DNA from 2 places in the Kitasatospora sp. NPDC001664 genome. Region 2 is predicted to be linked to the other one. Evidence: riboswitches for the same ligand, from Rfam matches in the RefSeq annotation. Region 2 holds a riboswitch; the other holds the start of a gene.

Region 1 (8,898 bases), on a different contig from region 2:
CTGCTCGATCTTCGCCTTGAGGTCGGCGACGTCCACGTCACCGTCCGGCAGGGTCTTGACCACGACGACCCGCATCCCGGCCATCACCGCGGAGGCCGCGTTGGTGCCGTGCGCCGACGACGGGATCAGACAGACGTCGCGCTCGACGTCGCCGTTCGCGCGGTGGTAGGCGCGGACCGCCAGCAGACCGGCGAGCTCGCCCTGCGAACCGGCGTTCGGCTGGATCGACACGGCGTCGTAGCCGGTGACCTCCACCAGCTGCTGCTCCAGGCCGCGGATCAGCGTCAGGAAGCCCTCGGCCTGGTCGACCGGCGCGAAGGGGTGCAGCTGGCCGAACTCGGGCCAGGTGACCGGCTCCATCTCGGTGGTGGCGTTGAGCTTCATGGTGCAGGAGCCCAGCGGGATCATGCCGCGGTCCAGCGCGTAGTCCCGGTCCGAGAGGCGGCGCAGGTAGCGCAGCATCGCGGTCTCCGAGCGGTGGCTGTGGAAGACCGGGTGGGTGAGGTACTCGTCGTCGCGCAGCAGCGCGGCGGGCAGCGCGTCGGCGGTCTCGGTGACCTCTGCGGTGACGCCGAAGGCGGCCCAGACGCCGGCCAGGTGCTCGCGGGTGGTGGTCTCGTCGCAGGAGATCGAGAGGGTGTCCTCGTCCGCCTGGTAGAGGTTGATGCCGTTCGCCCGCGCGGCGGCGGCGATCTCGGCGGCCTTGCCCGGGACCTTCGCCGTGACGGTGTCGAAGAACTGACCGCTGGTCAGCTCCACGCCGCCCGCCCGCAGGCCCTCGGCCAGCGCGGCCGCGTAGCGGTGGGTGCGGCGGGCGATCTCGGCCAGGCCGTCCGGGCCGTGGTAGACCGCGTACATGGAGGCCATGACGGCCAGCAGCACCTGGGCGGTGCAGATGTTGGAGGTGGCCTTCTCGCGGCGGATGTGCTGCTCGCGGGTCTGCAGGGCCAGCCGGTAGGCCCGGTTGCCGTCGGCGTCCACCGAGACGCCGACCAGGCGGCCGGGCAGGTTGCGGGCGTACGCGGCCTTGACGGCCAGGTAGCCGGCGTGCGGGCCGCCGAAGCCCATCGGCACGCCGAGGCGCTGCGAGGTGCCGCAGGCGATGTCGGCGCCGAGCGAGCCCGGGGACTTCAGCAGGGTGAGGGCCAGCAGGTCGGCGGCGACCGCGACGACCGCGCCGAGTCCGTGGGCCTGCTCGATCACCGGGGCGAGGTCGCGGACCTCGCCGGAGGCGCCGGGGTACTGGAGCAGCACGCCGAAGACGCCGCGCTCGGCGATCTCGGCCGGGATGCCGGCGGAGAGGTCGGCGACGACCACCTCGACACCGGTCGGCTCGGCGCGGGTCTCGATGACCGCGATGGTCTGCGGCAGGGTGTCGGCGTCGACCAGGAAGACGCCGCCCTTGACCTTGGTGACGCGACGGGCCAGCGACATCGCCTCGGCGGCCGCGGTGCCCTCGTCGAGCAGCGAGGAGCCGGAGGTGTCCAGGCCGGTCAGGTCGGCGACCACGGTCTGGAAGTTGATCAGGGCCTCCAGGCGGCCCTGCGAGATCTCCGGCTGGTACGGCGTGTAGGCGGTGTACCAGGCCGGGTTCTCCAGCACGTTGCGCAGGATCACCGGCGGGGTGAAGGTGCCGTAGTAACCGAGGCCGATCATCGACTGCAGGACGGTGTTGCGCCCGGCCAGCTCGCGCAGCTCGGCGAGCACCTGGGCCTCGCTGCGGCCGGCGGGCAGGCCGAGGGCGGTGAGGCTCTTGATGGCGTCCGGCACGGCGGCGTCGGACAGCTCGTCCAGCGAGCCGTAGCCGACGTGCGCCAGCATCTTCTCCTGGGCGGCGGCGTCGGGGCCGATGTGACGGTTCTCGAACGGGCTCGCGAGTTCGAGCTCGGTGAGGGTCGGCTTGGCGTTCATGGGGGTCGAGGCCTCCTGGTCACGGACCGGCGGGGGTACGCACGCCGTCGGCCAACGCCGCCGTGGGACAGCGGGGGCCTCGAAACGCACGAACCCGTCAGGCCTCCCCCTCTGTCATCGGTACCTGAGAGCTTCGCCCGCACGTGGCGGCCCGCGGCCGCCCGTCGGCTTGCACCGTCGGTGAGGGTGGGGCCCGCCGGCTCCCTCGCCGTCGGTCCTGCCCTGCTTTCCAGAGTGACCTACCCCGCACGGTACGGATGCCTGAGAGATTCCGGGGAGGGTTTGCTCCTTCGGCGCCCTGCTCCGCCGGGGCGGAGGGGACTCTCCCGAGCGGGCTCGGCAGTCGCGCCCAGGGTACCAGCGGTCGCGCCGCAGATCACGGGCGCCCCCGGCGCACTCCGGCCGCTCCCGACCCGCCCTCGAACGGCCCCATCCCCTCCCCAACGGCGGCGTTCGAATGGCCGACGTCCGATTGATGGCTTTTCGTGTGAAGTGCGGCCGGGCAGCTCTGCCGACCGCCCCCTGACGGAGTGTCAGGGGTGCTTTCGTACCTCTCCTCTGGAGGACAGCGTGCAGACCGACATCGACCCGCGAGACCTGATCGGGCACAAGGCGGTCGACCGGAACGGTGACAAGATCGGCACCGTCGACGAGGTCTACCTCGACGACGCGACCGGCGAACCCGAGTGGGCGGCCGTCCGCACGGGGATCTTCGGCCGGGACGCGTTCGTCCCGCTGACCACCAGCGAGTTCTCCGGCGAGGAGCTCCGGGTCCCCTACGACAAGTCACTGATCAAGGACTCGCCCGACTTCGGCGTCGGCCAGCACCTCTCCCCGGCGCAGGAACTGCAGCTCTACCGCTACTACGGCCTGGAGACCGGCATGCCCGTCGCCGCCCCGGTGGCGGCCGCCGCCGTGGCGGCCAACGGCACGGACGCCGTCAAGGACCTCGACTTCGGCACCATCGGCACCACCAAGGAAAGCAGCAGCGTGAACGCGACCACCACCGCCCCGACCATGACGGCCGCCCCGATGGCCTTCACCGCCACCTCCGAGATGCCGGCCGCCCCGGTCACCACCGCCAAGCCGGCCGAGTCCGCCGCACCCACCACCCCGACCGTCCCCGGCAACGCCCCGAGCGGCCCGATCGAGATCACCTGCCGCGAGGAGCGCCTCGACGTCACCACCGAGTGGCACGTGCTGGGCACCGCGAAGCTGCGCAAGTACGTCACCTCCGAGGCGGTGGAACGCAAGGTCCCGGTGGTCAAGGAGCGGGTCCGGGTCGAACGGGTGCCGGTCACCGAGGCCGAGCGGGCCGCCCTCAGCGAGCAGGAGATCGCCGAGGCCGTCGAGGAGGTGACCCTCCGGGAGGAACGCCCGGTGGTCCGCAAGTACCTCGCCCCCGTCGAACGCGTCCGCCTGGTCGTCGAGCGCTACACCGAGGAGGCCGTCATCCACGACGAACTCCGCCGCGAACAGGTCGAGATCCACGACGACACCACCGAACCGGCACCCCCGGCCCCCCAGGCCTCCCCCGGCCGCCCGGAACCCCTGCGCCCCTCCTGACATCCCCTCACGAAGCCGCCCCGCGCCTACCGCGCGGGGCGGCTTCACTGTGCGCTGCTCCACTCCGCCAGAGCTTCACCCCCGAGCCCGCCCGGCAGGGCACCCCACTTTGCCAAAGCTTCACCAGACAATATTTGACACACTGAAGTATCTCCCGTCATGGTTACTTCAGTCCCTTGACTTTCAACCGAAGGAAGCTTCCCGTGAGGCCGAGCAGCACGCGCGTGCTCCCCGCCCTGGTGCTGGCGATGCTGGCATTCAGCGTGGTGCAGACCGCCGTCGTCCCGATCCTGCCCTCGCTGGCCCGCGAACTGGACGTCTCCGGTTCCAGCATCACCTGGCTCATGACGGCGAACCTGCTGTCCGCCGCCGTCCTGACCCCGCTGCTCGGCCGCTTCGGCGACCTCCGCGGCCGCAAGCCGATGCTGCTGGTCTCGCTCGCCGGCCTGGTGGCCGGCTCCGCGCTCGCGGTCGGCACCCACTCGTTCACCTGGCTCGTGGTCGCCCGCGTCCTCCAGGGCGCCGGCGGTGGCGTGCTGCCGCTGGCGATCAGCATCGTCCGTGACGAGCTCCCCAAGGAGAAGGTCACCGGCGGCGTCGCGGCCATCTCCGCCTCGATGGGCGTCGGCTCCGGCCTCGGCCTGGTCGCCACCGGCCTGCTGCTGGAGCACTGGGACTACAAGTCCATCTTCTGGATGGGCCTCGGCTTCGGCCTGCTCGCCGTCGTCCTGGTCGCCGTCCGCGTCCCGACCGACCCGGTGGTCGACAAGAACGGCGGCGCCGACCCGCTCGGCGCGCTCACCCTGGCCGGCTGGCTCTCCGCCCTGCTGATCGCGGTCTCCCAGGGCAACACCTGGGGCTGGACCTCCAACCGCACCCTGGGCCTGTTCGCCGCCGCCGCCGTGATCGCCCTGGTCTGGGGGATCATCGAGGTCAAGGTCAAGCACCCGCTGGTGGACATGAAGATGATGGCCCGTCCGGCCGTCGCCTTCACCAACATCTCCGGCCTGCTGATCGGCTTCGGCATGTACGGCTCGTTCATGGTGATCAGCAACTTCGCCCAGACCCCGGAGAAGCTGGCCCACTACGGCTTCACCGCCACCGTGCTGCACGCCGGCGTCATGCTGCTGCCCTCCGCCGTCGGCTCGATGGTCGCCGCCCCGGTCGGCGCACTGCTGATCGCCCGCCGCGGCCCCCGCCTGCCGCTGGTCCTCGGTGGCGTGCTCGGCTCCGCCGCCATGGTCTACCTGGCGCTGCGTCACTCCGCCGAGGGCGACATCTACTTCGCCTCCGCCGTCTTCGGCCTCGGCGTCGGCCTCGCCTACGCGGCGATGCCCGCCTACATCAACGGCGCCGTCCCGGCCGAGCAGTCCGGCATCGCCAACGGTATGAACGCGGTGCTGCGCACCGTCGGTGGCGCCATCGGCACCGCCGTGATGGCCGCGATCCTGACCGGCGACACCATGAAGCTGCCGATCCCGGTCCAGCTGCCCACCCTGGACGCCTACAAGCACGCGTTCTGGGTCGCCGCCGCCGTCTGCCTGGTGGCCGCCGTGGTCCCGTTCGCGATCCGCCGGATCAAGGAGATCCCCGCTCCGGCCGAGGCCGCCGCCTCGCCCGAGCTGGTGAAGACCGACGCCTGACGAGGCGTCACCACCCGCGCGCTCAGGGACGGGTCGCGCGGGTGGGCTCCGGCCGCCGCCGGTACGCGAGGGCATCGCGCCCGGACGAGCGGCCGCAGGATGAATGGCCCCCGCACCGCTGGACACGGTGCGGGGGCCGTCGTCATTCCCGCCCCCACTCACCCGGCCGACGCAGGCCGTCCTCCTCGCCCTCCGCCTGCTCGCCCTCCTCCGCCGCCGGCCGCACCATCCCCGGCCGCAGCGGCAGCGGCCCCGAGGGCTCCAGCTCGGGATCGTCCACCGCGAAGGTCCGCACCCGCCCCACCTCGCCCTGCGGCGTCTCGAAGCGCACCGTCACCCGCCCCACCCCGCTCCCCTGCACCCATCCGGGCCCGAGCTGAGCGTGCGTCACGTCCTGCCCCGGCCGCCACTGCCGCACGACCGCCGCGGCCGCCACCACCGCCTCCGGCACGTCCTCCTCCGCGGCCCCGGCCGCCTCCGCCGCCCGCTCCTCCCGCTCGGCCTGCGCGAACAGGTCCTCCTGGGTGAAGTCGGCCAGCTGCGCCACGCCGACCCCGAGCAGCCGGACCCCGCCGGTGACGTCCACCTGCTGGGCCAGCCGCCGGGCCGTCTCGGCGATCACCACCGGATCGTCGGTCGGGGACCGCAGCGTCTCGGAGCGGGTGATGGTGGAGAAGTCGAAGCGCCGCACCTTGAGCACCACCGTCCGCCCCGAGCGCCCGGCCGCGTGCAGGCGGCGGACGCAGCGGGCCGCCAGCTCGTCGATCTCGCGCAGCACCCGGCCCCGGTCCGCCACGTCCACCTCGAAGGTGTCCTCGACCGAGACGGACTTGGCGTCCCGGTCCGGCACCACCGGGCGCTCGTCCAGGCCCAGCGCCATCTGGTGCACCCCGGCCCCGTGCGCCCGGCCGAGCAGCTGGACCAGCTCGCCCTCCCCGGCCTCCGCCAGGTCCGCCACCGTGGTCAGCCCCGCCCGGCGCAGCACCTGCTCGGTGGCCGGGCCGATCCCGGGCAGCGCCCGCGCCGACATGGTGGAGAGCACCGCCCGCTCGTGGCCGACGCCGATCAGCACCAGCCCGTCCGGCTTGGCCTGCTCCGAGGCGATCTTGGCCATCAGCTTGGAGCCGGCCACCCCGACCGAGCCGGTCAGGCCCGTGCGCTCCTCGATGTCGGCCCGCAGGTCGGTGGCGATGGCCACCGCCATCTCCGCCCCCGCCTCCGGATCCACCGCAGCCAGCGCCGGACCGTACGGCCCGGCCTCCAGGTCCACGAAGGCCTCGTCCACGCTGAGCGGCTCGACCAGCGGGGACAGCTCCCGCAGCAGGCCCATCACCACCTCGCTGACCTGGCGGTAGGCGTCGTAGCGCCCGCTCAGGAAGGCCGCGTTGGGGCAGAGCCGGCGGGCCTGGGCCATCGGCATCGCCGAGTGCACCCCGAACTTCCGGGCCTCGTACGAGGCGGTGGAGACCACCCCCCGCACCCCGAGACCGCCGACAATGACCGGCTTCCCGCGCAGGCTCGGCTTGGCCGCCTGCTCCACCGCGGCGAAGAAGGCGTCCATGTCGAGGTGGAGAATGCTCGGCACCGACCGCACCCGCCGATCATCCCGCACCCCACCGACAACCCCGCCGCCGACGGCGCCGACGCGTCAGGTCAGCGCGGCGCGGCCACCGCCACCCCGACGCCGTGCTCCTTGTCGCCCCAGAAGGTCGGGTCCGGCTCGAACACCGCGTCGAAGGCCGCCTTGGCCGCGCCGGGGATCTCCCGCAGCCCGCCGTAGTACCAGGTGGAGTTGGGGTCCTCGTCCACACCGACGGCGTATGAGTCGATCCCGGCCGCCTGACAGAGCGCCAGCACCCGCCGGGCGTGGAAGGTCTGACTGATCAGCACCGCGCGGTCGACCAGGAAGACGTGCTTGGCCCGGGTGCAGGAGTCCCAGGTGTCGAAGCCCGCGTAGTCCTCGACCACCTTGTGGGCCGGCACGCCGTGCTCGACCAGGTAGGTCTTCATCGCGGTGGACTCGTCGTACTCGGTGCGGCTGTTGTCGCCGGTGACCAGCACCGCCTGGATCTTCTCCTGCCGGTACAGCTCCACCGCCGCGTCCAGCCGGTGCGCCAGGTACGGTGAGGGCTTCCCCTCGAAGAGCCCGGCCCCGAAGACCACGCCCACCGGCGCCGCCGGGGCCCCGGCCACCGGGCCGACCCGGTCCCCCGCCGCCAGCCAGAGCCAGCTCATCGGTGCCAGGGCGACCGCCGTGCCGACCGCCAGGGCCTGGAACCACCGCCGCTGGGTCGCCCGGCTCCGCAGCAGCCGGGCCAGCGCGGCCCGGCCGTGCAGCACCCCGCCGCGCACCGCCCGCCGCAGCCGTCCTACCCGCTTGACCCCTTGAGGCCGTCGTACTCGTCGCACCCGCGTTCTCCCCTTGTCGTCCGCGGGGAGTGACGCCGGGTCAGCCCGCCCGGTTGCGCCGCTGCGCGAGCTCGTCGCCCGGGTCGTAGCCGACCACCGTCTCACCGGTGTCGGTCCGCTCGGCGTGCAGCCGCCCGAGCGTGCCCTCCAGCTCCTGCCGGACGGCGCCGACCGCGATGCCGAACATGCCCTGACCGCCCTTCAGCAGGTCGACCACCTGCTGCGGCGAGGTGCACTCGTACACCGTGGCGCCGTCGGACATCAGGGTCAGCCCGGCCAGGTCGGCCTCGTCGACGCTCTGCAGGTGGCCGACCGCGATCCGGATGTTCTGCAGCGAGACGCCGGTGTCCAGCAGCCGCTTGACGATCTTCAGCAGCAGGATGTCCCGGAAGCTGTACAGCCGCTGCGAGTTCGCCGGGTAGGCCGTCCGCACGCTCGGCTCCAGCAGGCCCGTGCGGGCCCAGTAGTCCAGCTGGCGGTAGGTGATCCCGGCCGCCGCGCACGCCGTCGGTCCGCGGTAGCCGATCAGCCCCGAGCTCGGCGCGAGCCGCTCGATGGCCGGCTGGCCCGGCTGCGCCGCGGGGAAGCGCGCGAACCGCGGCAGCTCCGCCCCGGCCTCCAGGTCCTCCCGGGACCGCTCCAGCACCGTGCGCGCGGAGCGCGGGACGTGCACGGAGCACTGGCCGGTGCCGTCCGCCCCGTCGCCAGAGCCGCTCATGCCTACCTCCGTCCGCTCCGTCGTGATGGGCCGTCATTTCCGGCGGCACGTGCCGCCGGGGCCACAACTGACGGTAGGCAGTCGCCCAGGACCCGTCAACGATCGCCACGCCGGGGCACCAGGACCTTGTCACCCGGCCGAGTGGTTTTTCGTGCCCCTAGTGTGGGTATGCGGACACCCTTTGGCAAAAGCCGATTTGCGCAACGGTCGGAGCGGGGGCTACTGCTCCCCGGTCAGACGGACGTCACTGCTGGCCGCCGAAGTCCTCCGGCGAGACCTGGTCGAGGAACTCGCGGAACTTCTCGACCTCGTCCTCCTGCTCGTCCGGGATCGCGATGCCCGCCTCGGCGAGCACCTCCTCCGCGCCGAAGATCGGCGTGCCGGTGCGCAGCGCCAGCGCTATCGCGTCGGACGGACGGGCGCTCACCTCGACGCCGCCGGAGAACACCAGGTCGGCGTAGAAGACGCCGTCCCGCAGATCGCTGATCCTGACCTCGGTCAGGTCCTGCCCGAGCGCCTCCAGCACGTCCTTGAACAGGTCGTGGGTCAGCGGCCGGACCGGCGTCATCCCCTGCTGGGCGAACGCGATCGCGGTGGCCTCGCCAGGACCGATCCAGATCGGCAGGTACCGATCTCCCCCGACCTCCCGAA
Region 2 (8,898 bases):
CCGGCTGCGGGATGCCGACCCGGTCGAGCATCTCGATCGCCCGGGTGCGGGCCACCTTCTTGGAGGTGCCGGGGTGGTGGGCGCGGTAGCCCTCGACGATCTGGGCGCCGACCGTGTAGTACGGGTGCATCGCGGTCAGCGGGTCCTGGAAGATCATCGCCATCTTCTGGCCGCGCAGCTCGCGCACCCGGTCCGGGCCGGCCGCGATCAGGTCCTCGCCGTCCAGCCAGACCTGGCCGGTGATCCTCGGTGCGCCGCGCTTGCCCATCCGGTGCAGGCCCATGATGGAGAGCGAGGTGACGGACTTCCCGGAGCCGGACTCGCCGACGATGCCGAGGGTCTTGCCCTTCTCCAGCGAGAAGGTGAGCCCGTCCACCGACTTGACCAGGCCGTCGTCGGTGGGGAAGTGCACCCGGAGGTCCTTGACCTCCAGGTAGGCCGAACCGGGCTTCGCCGAGGCGGACTTGTCGATCTGGATCTCGGTCATGCGAGCCTCACCCGGGGGTCGACAGCGGCGTACAGGATGTCAACCAGCAGGTTGGCCAGGATGATGAAGAAGCCCGCGAAGAGCGTCACGCCCATGATCACCGGCAGGTCGCTGGCGGCGATCGAGGAGACCGCCTCGTAGCCCAGGCCGCGGAAGTTGAAGGTGGACTCGGTGAGCACCGCGCCGCCGATCAGGCCGCCGAGGTCCATGCCGAAGACGGTCAGGATCGGGGTCAGGGTGGAGCGCATCGCGTGCTTGCGGATCACCGTGCCCTCGCCGAGGCCCTTGGCCCGGGCGGTGCGGACGTAGTCCTCGCCCAGCACCTCCAGCAGCGTGGCCCGGGTGAGCCGGGCGTAGTTGGCCGCGTAGAGGAAGGCCAGGGTGACCCAGGGGAGCACCAGGTTCTGGAACCAGGCGATCGGGTCGTCGGCGAACGGCACGTAGTCGTTCGGGAAGACGCCCAGCTGGTAGACGAAGACCGCGCTGGCCAGCATGCCGGTGAAGTAGATCGGCAGGGAGACGCCGGCCAGGGCCGTGGTCATGGTGAAGCGGTCGAGCAGCGAGCCGCGCTTGAGCGCGGAGATCATGCCGGTCATGGTGCCGAACACGACCCAGATGATCGAGGCGCCGAGGGCCAGCGAGGCGGTGACGCCCAGCCGGTCGAGCAGCACCGGGAAGACCTCGCGCTCGGTCTTGAACGAGTAGCCGAAGCAGGGCGCGGAGCAGTGAGTGACGTCCACGCCGGTGCTGTAGTCGCGTCCGAGGACCAGGCCCTTGAGGAAGAGCCAGAACTGCTCGATGACGGACTTGTCGAGGCCCATCTTGTGACGGATGCCCTCGATCGCCGCGGGGTCGGCGATCTTGCCGACGTAGAGCAGCGCCGGGTCGCTCCCGGTCAGTTTCGGCACCATGAAGAAGATGCCGAAGGTGACGGCCGCAACCACCACCAGCATGGCGACGACATTGACGAGCCGTCGGATGATGTACACGAGCACTGCGGTCGACGCCGCCCCCGGGCCGGGCGCCCTCGTGGGGCGCCCGGCCCGGGCGGCGTCTTCACCTGCCCTTCGGACTAGCTGTGCGAACTACGGGACTGGGCAGGTCACTTGCCGTCGTTGGTACCGAGGGCCTGGAAGTCGACCATGCCGAACGCGTCGTTGATGAACACGTTGGTCAGGCGCGGGTTGCGGTAGTTGAGCGCGCGGTCCGCGACCACCGGCAGGTAGACGGCCATGTCGGTCACCTTGTGGTTGATCTGCTTGTAGATCTCGGCGGCCTTGGCGGGGTCGGCCTCGGCGGCGGCCTTGTCGAACAGGGCGTTGACCTCAGGGTCGTTGGTCTCGGGGTAGTTGCTGTTGCCGTTGGCGGTGATGAAGCGACCGTCCATCAGCGGCTGCATGTAGCCGTCGCCCTTCGGGTAGTCGGCACCCCAACCCGCCACGATCAGACCGTAGTTCTTGTTCTTCACGACCTCCGGCGAACCGGCCACCGAGGCCAGCAGCTTGCCGTCGTACTGGTCGATGGTGATGTCGACGTTGATCGCCTTCAGCGCGGTCTGCAGGGCGACGGCGGACTTGACCTCCTTGTCCTTGTTGCCGCGGACCGCGATGGTGGCCTTGAAGCCGTCCGGCTTGCCACAGGCCGCCAGCTCCTCCTTGGCCTTCGCCACGTCGGGCTTGCCGTCGACCAGGGTGAAGGGGTCGTAGTTGTCCGAGCCGAGGATGTTCGGGGGCAGCATCGAGCCGTACGGCGAGCCGGCCACCGAACCGCCGCGGGCGGTCTGCAGGGCGGTGGTGTCGGCCGCGAACATGACCGCCTTGCGGCAGTGCTCGTTGTCGAACGGGGCGATCTTCGGGACCATCGCGATGTAGCGGATGAACCCGTTGAACGGGTCGTCGGTGTTGGCCTTGAGCTTGTCGTTGGTCAGCACCTGGGCCTGAGCGGCCTGGGAGAGGCCGGTCTGCGCGAAGTCGAGGTCGATCGAGCCGTCGAGCAGGCGCTTGTCCATGTCGTCGGCGTTGGTGGTGATGGTCAGCTTCACCACGTCCGGCAGGGCCTTGCGGAACGGGTCGGTGGTCGGGTCCCAGTTCTCGTTGCGGACGAACTCGACGGACTTGCCGGGCTCGATCGACTTGAACTTGTACGGGCCGGAGGAGACCGGCTTCTCGCCGTACTTGGAGCCGGTGTCCGCCTTCGCCGGGACGGGCGAGGCGGTGCCCATCGCGAGCAGGTACGGGAAGGCCGAGTCGGACTTCGCCAGCTTGAAGATGATCGTGGCGTCGTCCGGGGTCTCGACGGACTTCAGGCCCATCTTGTCCGGGGTGGTGTCCGTGTACGGGCCCTTGTAACCCTGGCCCTGGTCGAGGCTGTTGACCAGGTAGGTCGGGCCGCCGGAGATGACGTCCTGGGCGAAGACGCGCTCGATGCCGTACTTGATGTCCTTCGAGGTGATGGCCGAGCCGTCCTCGAACTTGATGCCCTTCTTGAGCTTGAAGGTGTAGGTCTTGCCGTCGGCGGAGATCTCCGGCTTGGCGGCGGCGAGGTCCGGCACCAGCTCCAGACCGCCCTTGCCCGGCTTCGAGTCGAAGGCCAGCAGGGTACGGGCGTAGAAGCGCTGCATGTTCCAGATCGACGCGTAGTACGCGCGGCCCGGGTCCCAGGAGTCGGCGTCGGTGGTGCTCCAGAGGTTGAGCGTGCCGCCCTTCTTGTCGGACGGGTTGAGCACCTTGTCGACGGCCGCGTTGAAGCCGCCGGCCGACGCCGACTTGGAGGCGCCGTCGCCGGTGCCGCCCTTCTTGTCCGCGCTGCCACCGCAAGCGGTGAGGGTGACGGCCAGCGTGGCCACCAGGGCGGCGGCGGCGAGCGTCCGGTTTCGCGTCATGGGTACTTTCCTCCTGATGGTCGTACTGGGGTGGAACAGTCTCGAAAGGTCCTGTTTCGGCGGGCAGTTGGCATGGGAGCCTGCCCGGGCCGGCTGACCGGCGGTCAGTTGCCCTTGGGGTCGAGCGCGTCGCGCAGCCCGTCGCCGAACAGGTTGAAGGCCAGCACCGTGATGAAGATGGCCAGGCCCGGCACCACCATGTAGGTGGGGTCGACCTGGTAGATCCGGGTGGCCTCGGAGAGCATCTGGCCCCAGGACGGGGTCGGGGGCTTCACGCCCGCGCCGAGGAAGCTGAGGGCGGCCTCGCTCAGGATGTTGGTCGGGATGATCAGGGTCGCGTAGACCAGGATCGGGGCGACCAGGTTGGGGAGGAGCTCGCGCAGCAGGATGTGCGGCCAGCCGGCGCCCAGGCTGCGGGCGGCGTCGACGAACTCGCGCTCGCGCAGCGACAGGGCCTGACCTCGGACGATGCGCCCGATGTAGGGCCAGCCGAAGAAGCCGATCACCAGCACCAGGATCGCCATCCGGACGGCGCTGCCCTCCAGCCCCAGAACGGAGTTGGGCATCACCGAGACCAGCGCGATGGAGAACAGCAGCTGCGGGAAGGCCAGCAGGACGTCCATCACCCGGCTGATCACCGCGTCGACCCAGCCGCCGAAGTAGCCGGCCGCGATGCCCGCCAGCACGCCGATGACCACCGACACGCCGGCCGCCAGGAAGGCGACGGTGAGCGAGATCCGGGCGCCGTAGACGATCCGGCTGAACACGTCGCGGCCGAAGGTCGGGTCGACGCCGAGCAGGAAGTCGCTGCTGATGCCGCCGAACGCCCCCTTGGGGAGGCCGAGATCGGGGTTGATCTGATCCGGGTGCGGTTCGTCCACGGGGTGCCCGAACAGCGAGGTGAGCACCGGCGCGAAGACCGCGGCCAGGATCAGCAGCAGCACCACGACGCCGCCGGCCAGCGCGACCTTGTCGCGCTTGAGGCGGTCCCAGGCGATCCGGCCGGGTGACCGGCCCTCGATCCGCTTGGCCGGGGCCGCGGGGGCCTCCGGAGCGTCGGTGCTCTTGGTGGAAGTGCTCATGTGTCTTTCGTTTCCCCTCGCCGACGGTGGCCGGCCACGGTGCCGTACGTACACCTAGCACCGGGCCCGGGTAGGGCCCGGACATGGGTACGGTCCGGAATCGCGATTGCGAAAGGTGCTGAGAAGCAAGGGAGTTGCCGGGCAGCTCAGGTAAGCCCCGCACTGCACTGCGCAGACTCTCTGGCATCGGGGAGGCCTTACGCCAGACCTGACAACCGAAGGATGCCCAACTGTGATCTGTCCGCATGCACGGCCGTGTCCTGGCGAATAAGGCTCTTCACACAGGTGTTACTCGACTGTCAAGATGCGTGCGAAGGACTGCTCGTACACTTCGTCAACCGCCCCTGCGGGAACGGGGAAAAGCCCTGCTCAGCGCCAGGGCTGGTGCGGCCAGTAGCCCTGGGGCGGGTGGTTCGCCGACTCCCGGTCGAAGAACGGACGGGCGAAGGCGCGCAGCCACATCGCCACCGGGTCCAGCTCGTCGGCCAGCAGCACGGTGGAGACCGCGAGCCCGGCCGGGGCGTGCGCCACCGCACGCTGCACCAGCGCCCGGGCCGCCTCCACGGACGGCGGCGAGGTGTCGTAGAGGTCCAGGCCGACGGCCAGGTAGGCCTCGCCCACGGCCGGGCGCACCCAGGCCTGCCGCAGCGCCCGCAGCGGGCGCACCGCCGCCGCCTCGCGCTGCAGCTGGGCGTAGAACTGCGGGGCCTGCACGGCCGGTTCGGCCAGCTGGAGCGGACCGGCCGGCAGCCGGTCCAGCCCGCCGGCGATCCGGCGCAGGTCGGCCCAGGGCACACCGACCCCGCCACCGGGCACGTGCGGATTGAGCCACAGGCCCCAGCGGGTGCGGTACAGCGCGTGGGCGATCTCCATCCCGGAGATCACCTCGTGGCTCCTGGTCCAGCCGCAGAGCGCCAGCTGCTCGGGGGAGGTGACGGCGGGGGCGTAGCCGTGCCCGCCGATCTCCATGTTCCCGTACTGGGCGTCCGGGCTGCCCGGCTGGCCGTGCCAGAGCAGCATCCAGACCCGGCCCGCCGCCAGTGCCCCCAGCAGCCGCTCGTAGGCGTCGTAGCGCTCCGGCGCGACCTCGCCGAGGGCGCGCTCGATCGCGCCGTCTGCCGCCGCTCCCGCGCTCATGCCGTGCTCCGCCCGCCGTCCGTCCCGCCCTCGGCCAGCGTGGCCGTCCGTGGTTGTCGGGGGAAGCCTATTGGCCGAGCCCGACAGCCGTCATACCGCCGCCCCGTACCGGCGCGTAACGGTTCGGTGGTCAGTTCGGGTCCTCCACCGGTCCTCCAGCGGTCTCAGACCGGGACGGCGCCGGACCTGACGTAGAACGGACGGACCCGGGTGAGCATCCACTCCACCACCGGATCGGCGACCAGGTCGAGCAGCACCAGGTGGACGCCCCACGGCGGCGGCATGGTTCCGAGCGCCCGGCCCAGCGCCTCGTTGACCTGCGCCGGATCGGCCGGCCAGGCCGGATCCAGCTGCACCCCGACGAACAGCACCGGGGCGTCCAGCTCGACCCCGGCCAGTGCCCGCCGGGCCGTCAGGACCCCTGGCAGCTCGGCCAGTTCGGTGATGGCCGCACCGAGGAAGGCGTACGGCTCCTCGGCCGGCTCGGGCTCGCGCAGCGCCACCCGGGCGCCGCCCTCCGGCTGCTGCTCCCAGCGCTCCGCGAGCGGCCCGCGGCGCAGCTCGCCGACCCCCTCCGGCGGCACCGGGATGCCCACCGGCGCCTCCGGGTTGACCGCGATCCCGACCCCGATCGGCAGCCCGCGGGCGAACTCCCAGGCCGGGGCCACCGCGAACGGCACGCCCGGCGCGATCTGGAGGAAGAGCTCCTGAGAGGAGAACACCGGCACGTACGGGGATCCGGCCAGCTCGATCGTCGGCAGGTCCAGCCCCTCCCCCTGCGGGTCGGCCCCGGCCGGCAACGGGATCCAGACCTGACTGCGCGCCAGCACCTCGATCACCCGCGGCGTGGCCCCCGGGTCGCCCAGCGCCGCGGTCAGCACCTGCTCCAGCTCGTTGACCGGCCAACTCCCCCCGGCCGGCGCACTGCCGGGCTCCGCCCACCCCTGCACTCCGGTCTCGCCCGGCTGGTTCATCGGTCGCGCCCCTCTGTAGCTGTGCGGCCTCAGCCTAGGGCTTCGCGGCCGGGCAGGTGACGGGGTCGGGGGCAGACCTGACCCAGCGGGCGGACCCCTCTCCCGTCCCGGTCCGGTCTCGTGCCATGATGACCCCGCTCGACAACTTCACACTGGCCGCTCGAACCCGCGCGGGAGAGTCCGGAGTGCGCCCCGTGCGCAGGGCCGGCGCCGAAGGAGCAAGTCCTCCCCGGAATCTCTCAGGCACCCCTACCGCACGGGCGAGGCAGATCTGGAAAGTGGACACGGCCGCGCCGTGCGCCCACCCACGGTGCAAGCCGCCATCCTTGGATGGGCGGTGAAGCTCTCAGGTTGTGACGACAGACGGGGAGACTCCACCCCCGCATGCCCGTTTCCGGCCAAGGAGTCCCGTCGCCATGTCCCCTCGCCTGACCGCGCTCGACGCACTGCACCGCTCGCTCGGTGCCACCATGACCGACTTCGCCGGCTGGGACATGCCGCTGCGGTACGGCAGCGAGCGCGAGGAGCACCTCGCGGTCCGCACCAAGGCCGGCCTGTTCGACCTCTCGCACATGGGCGAGATCACCGTGACCGGCCCGCAGGCCGGCGAGCTGCTCGACTTCGCCCTGGTCGGCCACATCTCCGCGCTCGGCGTGCTGCGCGCCCGCTACACCATGATCTGCCGCGAGGACGGCGGCATCCTGGACGACCTGATCGTCTACCGCACCGGCGACGCCGAGTACATGGTGGTGGCCAACGCCTCCAACGCCCAGGTGGTGCTGGACGCGCTGACCGAGCGCGCGGCCGGCTTCGACGCCGAGGTCCGCGACGACCGGGACGCCTACGCCCTGCTCGCGGTCCAGGGCCCGGAGGCCAACGGCATCCTCGGCTCCGTCACCGACGCCGACCTGCCGGGCCTCAAGTACTACGCCCTGCTGCCCGCCACCGTGGCCGGCAAGGACGTCTGGCTGGCCCGCACCGGCTACACCGGCGAGGACGGCTTCGAGGTCTTCTGCGCCCCCGCCGACGCCGAGCACCTGTGGAACGCGCTGACCGAGGCCGGCGCCGACGCCGGCCTGGTCCCCTGCGGCCTCTCCTGCCGCGACACGCTGCGCCTGGAGGCCGGCATGCCGCTGTACGGCCACGAGCTCTCCACCGAGCTGACCCCCTTCGACGCCGGCCTCGGCCGCGTGGTCAAGTTCGAGAAGGACGGCGACTTCGTCGGCCGCAAGGCCCTGGAGGCCGCCGCCGCGCAGGCCGAGTCCAACCCGCCGCGCAAGCTGGTCGGCCTGGTCTCCGACGGCAAGCGGGTCCCGCGGGCCGAGTACGCCGTCGTCAGCCCGGACGGCACCCCGATCGGGCGGATCACCTCCGGCGCCCCCTCCCCCACCCTGGGCAAGCCGATCGCCATCGCCTACGTGGACGCGGCGCACGCCGCCCCCGGCAGCGCGGTCGCGGTCGACGTGCGCGGCAAGCACGAGCCGGTCGAGGTCGTGGCGCTGCCGTTCTACAAGCGCGCCCGCTGACCCCTCGTCACCTTTCGAAACCCCCGGTCCGCTCAGCGGACGGCTTCGCCCTACCCTCTTGCGATCCTGGAGAATGACGTCATGAGCAACCCCACGAACCTGCAGTACACCGAGGAGCACGAGTGGCTGACCACCGCCGAGAGCGGTGCGGTCGCGACGGTCGGCATCACCAAGCACGCCGCCGACGCCCTGGGTGACATCGTCTACGTCCAGCTGCCCGAGGTCGGCGACGAGATCACCGCCGGTGAGTCCTGTGGCGAGCTCGAGTCCACCAAGTCGGTCAGCGACCTGTTCTCGCCCGTCACCGGCACGGTGACCGAGATCAACCAGGCCGTCATCGACGACCCGGCCTCGGTCAACAGCGACCCGTTCGGCGACGCCTGGCTGTTCAAGGTCGAGATCGCCGAGACCGGCAAGCTGCTGACCGCTGCGGAGTACGACGCCTTCATCGGCGCCTGACCCACTGGTAGACGGGTGGCGGCCGCAGCGCGGCGGCCGCCACCCTCCCGGTCCACTGCCCGCACTGCCTTACGGGAAGACCCAACATGACTGTCCTGAACCAGTCCCTGCACGCGCTCGACCCCGAGATCGCCGCCGCGGTCGACGCCGAGCTGCACCGCCAGCAGACCACCCTCGAGATGATCGCCTCCGAGAACTTCGCGCCCGCCGCGGTGATGGAGGCCCAGGGCTCGGTCCTGACCAACAAGTACGCCGAGGGCTACCCCGGCCGCCGCTACTACGGCGGCTGCGAGCACGTCGACGTGGCCGAGCAGATCGCGATCGACCGGGTCAAGGCGCTGTTCGGGGCGGA

Evidence for each region. A riboswitch is a leader RNA that binds a small molecule or an ion and turns the genes downstream of it on or off. The one in region 2 is predicted to bind glycine.
Region 1: it holds a riboswitch for glycine, as region 2 does, so the genes downstream of both, gcvP (aminomethyl-transferring glycine dehydrogenase) here and gcvT (glycine cleavage system aminomethyltransferase GcvT) in region 2, are expected to answer to the same signal.

Annotation. Positions count from the first base shown of each region.
Region 1 is NZ_JBSFGS010000003.1:7,947-16,844, reverse strand. It holds gene gcvP (aminomethyl-transferring glycine dehydrogenase) at 1-1,911, opposite strand, end outside; glycine riboswitch at 2,151-2,250, opposite strand; gene ACWCYY_RS04860 (PRC and DUF2382 domain-containing protein) at 2,482-3,477, shown strand; gene ACWCYY_RS04855 (MFS transporter) at 3,681-5,120, shown strand; gene ACWCYY_RS04850 (DNA polymerase IV) at 5,263-6,714, opposite strand; gene ACWCYY_RS04845 (SanA/YdcF family protein) at 6,774-7,529, opposite strand; gene ACWCYY_RS04840 (MerR family transcriptional regulator) at 7,570-8,247, opposite strand; gene ACWCYY_RS04835 (bifunctional nuclease family protein) at 8,492-8,898, opposite strand, start outside.
Region 2 is NZ_JBSFGS010000005.1:41,275-50,172, forward strand. It holds gene ACWCYY_RS09055 (ABC transporter ATP-binding protein) at 1-487, opposite strand, end outside; gene ACWCYY_RS09060 (ABC transporter permease) at 484-1,482, opposite strand; gene ACWCYY_RS09065 (ABC transporter substrate-binding protein) at 1,590-3,368, opposite strand; gene ACWCYY_RS09070 (ABC transporter permease) at 3,473-4,450, opposite strand; gene ACWCYY_RS09075 (enhanced serine sensitivity protein SseB C-terminal domain-containing protein) at 4,820-5,587, opposite strand; gene ACWCYY_RS09080 (enhanced serine sensitivity protein SseB) at 5,752-6,561, opposite strand; glycine riboswitch at 6,723-6,826, shown strand; gene gcvT (glycine cleavage system aminomethyltransferase GcvT) at 6,978-8,087, shown strand; gene gcvH (glycine cleavage system protein GcvH) at 8,169-8,546, shown strand; gene glyA (serine hydroxymethyltransferase) at 8,633-8,898, shown strand, end outside.